Regions from separate parts of the Streptomyces daghestanicus genome, predicted to be linked through region 2. Evidence: riboswitches for the same ligand, from Rfam matches in the RefSeq annotation. Region 2 holds a riboswitch; the other holds the start of a gene.
What was found. A riboswitch is a leader RNA that binds a small molecule or an ion and turns the genes downstream of it on or off. The one in region 2 is predicted to bind cyclic di-AMP.
Positions count from the first base shown of each region.

Region 1: linked by a shared signal. The riboswitch ahead of Sdagh_RS03605 (C40 family peptidase) and the one ahead of Sdagh_RS16620 (transglycosylase SLT domain-containing protein) in region 2 are both predicted to bind cyclic di-AMP.

Region 1 covers NZ_BNDX01000002.1:748,648-752,739, reverse strand. Annotated here, with positions in the region: gene Sdagh_RS03625 (urease subunit alpha) at 1-416, opposite strand, end outside; gene Sdagh_RS03620 (urease subunit beta) at 409-720, opposite strand; gene Sdagh_RS03615 (urease subunit gamma) at 732-1,034, opposite strand; partial or broken gene Sdagh_RS03610 (IS110 family transposase) at 1,564-1,929, shown strand; cyclic di-AMP (ydaO/yuaA leader) riboswitch at 2,383-2,519, shown strand; gene Sdagh_RS03605 (C40 family peptidase) at 2,523-2,996, shown strand; gene Sdagh_RS03600 (DUF6328 family protein) at 3,118-3,783, shown strand; gene Sdagh_RS03595 (ATP-binding protein) at 3,825-4,092, opposite strand, start outside.
Region 2 covers NZ_BNDX01000008.1:1,571,954-1,576,045, forward strand. Annotated here, with positions in the region: gene Sdagh_RS16615 (polyprenyl synthetase family protein) at 1-709, opposite strand, end outside; cyclic di-AMP (ydaO/yuaA leader) riboswitch at 1,373-1,535, shown strand; gene Sdagh_RS16620 (transglycosylase SLT domain-containing protein) at 1,540-2,037, shown strand; gene Sdagh_RS16625 (HAD family hydrolase) at 2,048-2,851, opposite strand; gene Sdagh_RS16630 (GNAT family N-acetyltransferase) at 3,082-4,092, shown strand, end outside.

The sequences.
Region 1 (4,092 bases), on a different contig from region 2:
TCGACCGCGCCGGCCGTCAGGATCCGTCCGTTGCCCGCGATGATCTCGGTCTCGGGGCCGATGACCAGGTCGGGGTGGACGCCGTCCATGGTGTCGGGGTTGCCGGCCTTGCCGATGCCGGTGATCCGGCCGTCGCGGATGCCGACGTCGGCCTTGACGATCCCCCAGTGGTCGACGATCACCACGCCGGTGATCACGGTGTCCGGAGTGCCGTCGGCGCGGGTGGCGCGGGACTGGCCCATCGACTCGCGGATGACCTTGCCGCCGCCGAACACGGCCTCCTCACCGGCGAGCCCGGGGCCGCCGGAACGGTCCTCCTCGATCTCGATCAGCAGGTCGGTGTCGGCGAGCCTGATCCGGTCGCCGGTGGTGGGGCCGAACAGGTCGGCGTAGGCGGGGCGGGAGATCTCAGGCATCGAGGGCACCTCCGGTCTCGCCGCGCAGTCCGGGCACGATCCGGGCGCCGGCGACGGGGACGAGTTCGACCTCGACGGGGATGCCGGGCTCGAAGCGTACGGCCGTGCCGGCGGCGACGTTCAGCCGCTTGCCGCGGGCCGCGGCGCGGTCGAACTCCAGCCCGGGGTTGGCCTCGGCGAAGTGGTAGTGGGAACCGACCTGGACGGGCCGGTCGGCGGCGTTCAGGACCGTCAGCCGGGTGGTGTCGCGGCCCTCGTTGTAGACGATCGGACCGTCGGCGAACAGGATCTCTCCGGGGATCACGGCGGCTCCCCTCAGACGATCGGGTCGTGGACGGTGACGAGCTTGGTGCCGTCCGGGAAGGTCGCCTCGACCTGCACGTCGTGGAGCATCTCGGGGATGCCCTCCATGACGTCGTCCCGGGTGAGCAGTTCGCGCCCGGAGGACATCAGTTCGGCGACGGTGCGGCCGTCCCGGGCGCCCTCCAGGATGTGCGACGTGATGAGGGCGACGGCCTCGGGGTGGTTCAGCTTCAGGCCGCGTGCCCGGCGCTTCTCGGCGACGTCGGCCGCCACATGGATGAGCAGCCGCTCTTGCTCGTGCGGGGTCAGTCGCACGTCCCACCTCACAGTCCTCGCTCCGGACCGTGCGGGTCCGGTTGCCGCAGCCACGGGGCAACGTCGCAGATGGCCGAAGCGGCAGGCTAGTTGCACCGGGTTTCGCTCACGTTAACCCGCCCAAGATCACTTCTCGTTGCCCGAGGCGACTTCTTGGGGGCCCCTTTGCCCGTCCTTGGCCGGGCGGGCGGAGGGGGCGCCCGTCCGGCCCCGCGCGGCCGGGCCGGCCCCGGGCCCGCCGGACCGGGTGCGGAGCGGGCGCCGGCGCCCCGTCAGCTTCTTCACGGTCCCGCAAGAGGGCCGCTGGCCTCCGGGCCCGGCGTGACTGTCGTCCCCTGCCGAACGGATGACCTGGGGGTGGTGTCACCGGGCCCGAGGGGTGCCGTCGGAGACGCTGATCAGAGGTCCGACCACCGCCGCGCGCCGGGCGCAGTGCCCGGCCGTTTGCGGGCGGCAGGTCCGCATGACGTGGATGCGCGAGAACGGCACCCGAGTGTGAGGCCGGCACGCATCGACGCATGGGGGCACGATGGTCGACATCGATGGGGTGGGCGTCTTCCTGGGCCTGGACGTCGGCAGGCACGCGCACCACGGACACGGCCCGACTCCGGCCGGGAAGAGGGTCTTCGACACCCCGCTGCCGAACGGCGAGCTTCACCTGCGGGCCGTGTCCGGCAAGCTGAAGGCCGAGTTCGGCACTGTCCTGGTGGTCGTGGACCAGCCCGCCTCGATCGGCGCCCTCCCGCGCACGGTCGCCCGGGACTCGGGCTGCGAGGTCGCCCGTCCGCCCGGACTGGCGATGCACAGGATCGCCGGCCTCCACCCCGGCGAAGCCAGGACCGACGCGAAGGACGCCGCAGTCATCGCGGACGCGGCCCGCACCATGCCGCACACCCCCGGAGCGGGCGACGCACGGCCCGGACCACCCGGCCGCCGGGGGTGCCGGCCGACGCTCCCGCCCGCCCCCTGCGCGGTCCCCTCCGGACAGGGCGGAACGGACCGAACGGCGTACCCCCCTTCGGCGTAGGAACACGTCCTTCTCCGGACCCGTCCGGCTTGCGCAACGCGCCTGGTCCGGGAGCGGAATGACCTGTTCCGCCGCTGGTCGGACGGTCAGCGGCGCCGTCCCGCCGTCCGGGACGCGGGGCCTTCCACCCGAACGGGTGAGTGGTGAGTAACAACACAAACCACCCGTTCCGTTGGGATTTTCCGACTTCGGTGCGTCAAGATCCCTGTCTGACGACAAGACCCCGCCGCAGTGGCGGGGCGATCCGGGCGGACGCCGAGTCCTGCCGCCGCCCGGATGACCGGTCGACAGGAGTGGATCGGCAGGAGTGGAGGACCCGAGCATGACGGGTCGCCGGAACGGTCACGCCATGGCCGGAGCCGAGCAGCCCTTGGGGTGAAGCCGCGTTCGCGCGGCCGGGCAACTTCGCCAGCCCGAATCCGACAGGTCATCCTTCACAGGCGGCTGACGAAGGGTTGCGCATGACTGCGCTCAATCGTGTCCCGTCGCTGATGGTCCGTGCCGGCACGGCCTCGGCCCTCACCATCGCCGCCGTGGGCGGCTCGATCGTGGTTCCCGGCATCGCCTCCGAGGCCGCCGCGGCCACCCACGCGACCAAGGCGCTGAAGATCGCGGCGTCCAAGAAGGGCGCCCCGTACCGCTACGGGGCCACCGGGCCGTCCCGGTTCGACTGCTCCGGGCTGACGCTGTACTCGTTCAAGAAGGCCGGCAAGAAGCTGCCGCGCACGGCGGCCCAGCAGTACAACCGGACGCGCCACATCACGGCCTCCAGCCGCAAGGCCGGCGACCTGGTGTTCTTCCACTCGGGCCGGAGCGTGTACCACGTGGGGATCTACGCCGGGAAGGGCAAGATCTGGCACGCCCCGAAGACCGGTGACGTGGTCCGGCTCCAGAAGATCTGGACGAAGAGCGTCTGGTACGGCCGGGTGAAGTGAGCCGCCCGAGGGGGTGCCGGCGGCCCCGGCGGGCGGTCGTGACGGCCGGTCACCCCCTCGGATTCGCACGTCCGTGCGCACGGTCGGGAGTGATCCGGGCCCCTCGGGATATCCGTGGGGCATGGCCGACCACCGTCCCTGCACCGCGCGGGGTGAGACCCCGCTGCAGCGCGCCGACCGCAACTTCGGCGAGCTGCTCCAGGAGCTGCGGGTCACCCAGACGGGCGTGCAGATCCTCTTCGCCTTCCTGCTGTCCCTGGCGTTCACCCCGCGCTTCCCCGACCTCGACACGGTCCAGCGGGCCACGTACGTCACCACGCTGCTGCTCGCGGTGCTCGCCGCCATCCTGTTCACCGCGCCGGCCGCGCTGCACCGCTCGCTCTTCCAGCAGGGCGCCAAGGCGCACATCGTGCGGGTGTCCTCGCGGCTCGCCTCGGCCGGCATGGGAGTTCTGGTGTTCGCGTTCACCGGCGCGGTGCTGCTCGTCGTGGACGTGACGGCCGGCCGCGCGGGCGGGCTGGCGGCGGGCGCGACGACGCTGCTGCTCTGCCTGGGGCTGTGGGGCCTGCTCCCCCGCCTGGTGCGGCGGCGTACGGCGGGGCGCACCTCCGAGGAGCCCGCGGGGGACGCCGCCGGCCCCCGGGCGGACGCGGCGGCCGAACCCCTCGGCGGCGCGTACGCCGGTGCCGGGCGGGCGTCCGGCGGGAGCCGGTCCGCGGCGGCCCGGCGGCTCCCGGAGCCCCGGCGCCGGAACCCGGCGCGCACCGGGCCGTCGACGCGGCGCTGACCCGCCGTCCGCCGCGCCGCGCGCCCCCCGCGCCCGGCGCCTCACTCCGGCGGGTCCCGCCGGTTCGGCCGGGAGGCCCTCGCCGCGGCCGGTTCCGGCCGGGTCCGCCAGGGCAGTTCGACGGAGACGGTCTTGCCGCCCTCCCGCGTGGAGCGGACCGTCAGCCGGCCCCCGCACTCGGCGGCGAGCCAGCGGATGATCACCATGCCGCGCCCGTTGTCCTGCTGGACGGCGGCGGGCAGCCGTTTGGGGAACCGCGGATGGCTGTCGGTGACCCCGATCCACAGGTGTTCGTCGTGGTCCAGCGCC
Region 2 (4,092 bases):
CGGGCGTCTTGCCGGACTCGGTGGAGTCGGAGGCGATGTCCAGGACGTCGTCCGCGAGCTGGAAGGCGACGCCGAGCCGCTCGCCGTACTGGGTGAGGACGTCCACCACGGTCTCGTCGGCGCCGGACATCATCGCGCCGAACCGGCACGAGACCGCCACCAGCGAGCCGGTCTTGCCGCCCAGCACGTCCAGGTAGTGGTCGACCGGGTCCCGGCCGTCCTGCGGTCCCGCGGTCTCCAGGATCTGGCCGGTGACCAGCCGCTCGAAGGCCAGGGCCTGCACCCGGACCGCCTCGGGGCCGAGGTCGGCGAGGATCTGCGAGGCCCGGGCGAAGAGGAAGTCGCCGGTCAGGACCGCGACCGAGTTGTCCCAGCGGGTGTTCGCGCTGGGCACCCCGCGCCGCACGGCGGCCTCGTCCATCACGTCGTCGTGGTACAGCGTGGCGAGGTGCGTCAGCTCCACGACGACGGCCGAGGGCACCACGCCGGGGGCGTAGGGGTCGCCGAACTGGGCCGCGAGCATCACCAGCAGCGGCCGGAACCGCTTGCCGCCGGCCTTCACCAGGTGCTGGGCGGCCTCCGTGATGAAGGGCACCTCGCTCTTGGTTGCCTCGAGCAGCCCTTCCTCGACTGCCGCCATTCCGGCCTGGACATCGGCTTCCAGAGCCTGGTCCCGCACGCTCAGCCCGAACGGCCCGACGACGGTCACGAGGGGTCTCCTGTCTGCTGGTGTCTACTCGCGGTTACACGGCTGGTCGATAAGTCGCTGCCCTCACTCAAGTCAGCGTATCCGGTCACGTTTCGATCACCGATAGCGCCCACCGTTACAGGCCGGTCGGTATCGGATCATGAGCTGTATGTTTTTGATCAGGTGATATGAGCGGACAAGGATCGACATCGAGGGGCGGCGCCGACGTGGACACCGCCGGACCGCCGGGGGCGCCGGCGTGCGGGGCCCACCGAAGATCCCACCACTCCTCCCAACGCCGTGCGACCCGGGAACGTCACCCATTCGCCCCGCCGGCCCCCGCTCCCGCCTCACCCCGGCCCCGGTGAGCGGGGCACCCCCGCTCCGCCATCACTGGCCCGTAAAACCCCAGTTGACGTCATTGCCCGATTTGCGCCACTTGTCGACGCCCGTGAGTTGACTCACGTCCCGGCCGGTCCGCGCGTCGGCGCCCCGAGGCCGCCATCCCCTTGCCGCGCAAGCGAGTTGACTCTTGGCAGTCGCAAAGGATCAAGCACCCCAAATGCCTCAGACCAAGGTCAACAGGCACGTTAGGTGAAACCCGCACTTGTTCCGGACATGTGCTGTCGCATACGTTCCCGGCCTGTCGAGCGGACGCCGAATCCTGCCACCGCCCGGCACCCATCCGACTCAACACATTCACGGCAGGAGCGGGGGACCCAGGTAAGTCGCCGCGCCGGTCCTCGGACCGGAGCGGCTCGGGGTGAAGCCGCGCCGTACAGGGCGCGGCCGGGCACCTCCCCGCCCGAACCCGACAGCTCACCCCGCAGGCGTCAGGAGAGGGATTCACCATGCCTGCCAACAGCCTTCGGCGGATCACCGGGACCAACCGTCTCGCCCGCAAGCTCGCCGTCCTCGGCGCCGGCGCCGCCGTGCTCGCCCTGCCGGTCATGGGCGCCACCAGCGCGTCCGCCGCCGACTCGACGACGGCGACCACCACGGCCGCCCTGACCGCGGCCAACGGCTACAGCAACAACCTGGACGGCTGGATCCGCCAGTCGCTCGACATCATGGCCGAGAAGGGCATTCCGGGCACCTACAACGGCATCTACCGCAACATCATGCGGGAGTCGTCCGGCAACCAGTTCGCCATCAACAACTGGGACATCAACGCCGTCAACGGCACCCCGTCCAAGGGCCTGCTCCAGGTGATCCAGCCGACCTTCGACGCCTACCACGTCGAGGGCACCTCCTGGGACCTGTACGACCCGGTCGCCAACATCACCGCCGCCTGCAACTACGCGGCCGACCGGTACGGCTCCATGGACAACGTCTACAGCGCGTACTGAGCCCCGCGGCTCAGCTGAACAGTCGTTCGAGGACGACGGCCACGCCGTCGTCCTCGTTCGACGCGGTGACCTCGTCGGCCACCGCCCTCAGCTCCGGATGGGCGCCGGCCATGGCGACGCCGTGGGCCGCCCACAGGAACATCGGGATGTCGTTCGGCATGTCCCCGAAGGCGATCGTCCGCCGCGGGCTCAGCCCCAGGTGCTCGGCCGCCAGCGCCAGCCCGGTCGCCTTGGTGACCCCGCACGGCTGCAGCTCGACCGTCCCCGGCCCCGACATGGTGACCGTCGCCAGCGAACCGACCACCGCGCGCGCCGCGTCCGCCAGCTCGTCGTCGCCCAGCCACGGGTGGCGCAGCAGCACCTTGCTGATGGGCGCCGCCCACAGGTCGTCGCGCCGGTCCACCCGCTCGGCGGGCAGCGTCGGGTGCGGCATCAGGTAGCCCGGCTCGATGAGGGTGAGCCCGTCCACGCCGTCCTGGTCGACGGCGGCGTACACCTCGCCCACCTCGGCCTCGATCTTGCCGAGCGCGGTCTCGGCCAGCTCCCGGTCCAGGGTGACCGACCACAGCAGCCGGTCCGCGCCGGCGTCGTACACCTGCGCGCCCTGGCCGCACACGGCGAGCCCCCCGCCGCCGAGGTCGCCGAGGAGCGGGCGCACTCTCGGCGCCGGCCGACCCGTCACCACCAGGTGGTGCGCGCCGGCCCCGGCCACCCGCGCGAGCGCGGCGAGCGAGCGCTCGGAGACGGTGTCGTCGCCGCGGAGCAGCGTTCCGTCCAGATCGGTGGCGACGAGTGCGTATGCGGTGGGGTCCATGATCAGAGAATACGGACACGGCGGGCGTCCGACTCACCTCCGTCACACCCCGGTTCACACACCCGTCTGTCCGAAACCGCACGCAACACCGGCTAAAGGCGGTTCAAGAGCTGTGCACCGGTTGGCAGCAACATGCTCTGCTCTCTACCCTCCGCGCGGGCCCAGGGGTACCTTCCTTCTGTCCAGGGGGACTTGATCGGGGGGTCGGGTTGAGCAGTGGACGCGTTCGTGTGCTGAGGCCGGGGGAACTGGGCGCGGAGGAACGGGAGCACTGGCGTGAGCTGCGCGCCAAGTCGCACGCCCCGCGCAACCCCTTCATGGAACCGGAGTTCACCGAAGCGGTGGGCGCGGTCCGTCCCGGAGCGCGGGTGGCCGTGCTCCACGAGGGCGGCGAGAGAGCCGGTTTCCTGCCGTACGAGCGCGGGCCGCTGGGGCAGGGCCGGGCCATCGGTCTCGGGGTGTCGGACCGCCAGGGGGCGGTGCTGCGCCAGGGCGCGCTGCCCGACCCGCGCCGGCTGCTGCGCGCCTGTTCCCTGTCGAGCTTCGCCTTCGACAACCTGGAGGCCGGCCAAGGGCTGTTCACGCCGTACGCCGCCGAGGTGCACGCCTCCCACGTCATCGACGTCGCCGACGGCTACCCGGCGTACGAGGAGGCGCTGCGCGTCCGGTCCCCGAAGTTCCTGAGGACCACCCTCGCCAAGGAGCGGCGGCTGGGCCGGCAGGCCGGGGAGGTGCGGTTCGTGTTCGACGAACGCGAACCGGCCGCGCTGCGCACGCTCATGGCGTGGAAGTCGGCGCAGTACCGCAGGACGGGGCGGCGCGACCGGTTCGCCCAGCGGTGGATCACCGGGCTGGTCGGCCGGCTCGCCGTCACCCGGACCCCGGAGTGCACCGGCACCCTGTCCGTCCTCTACGCCGGTTCCCGCCCGGTCGCCGCCCACTTCGGGCTGCGTTCGTCGACGGTCCTGGCCTGCTGGTTCCCGGCGTACGACGTGGCGGCGGCGAAGTACTCGCCGGGCCTGGTGCTGCACCTGCGGATGGCGGAGGCCGCCGCCGCGGCGGGCATCGGGCTGCTCGACCTGGGACGGGGCGCGGCCGAGTACAAGGACTCGCTGAAGACGGGTGAACTGCCCGTGTACGAGGGTGCCGTGACGTGTTGGGGGGCGGGCGCCGCGCTGTACCGGCTCGGCCGTGAGCCCGCGCGCCGGGCGCACGCCTTCGTGCGCGACCGGCCGCGGCTC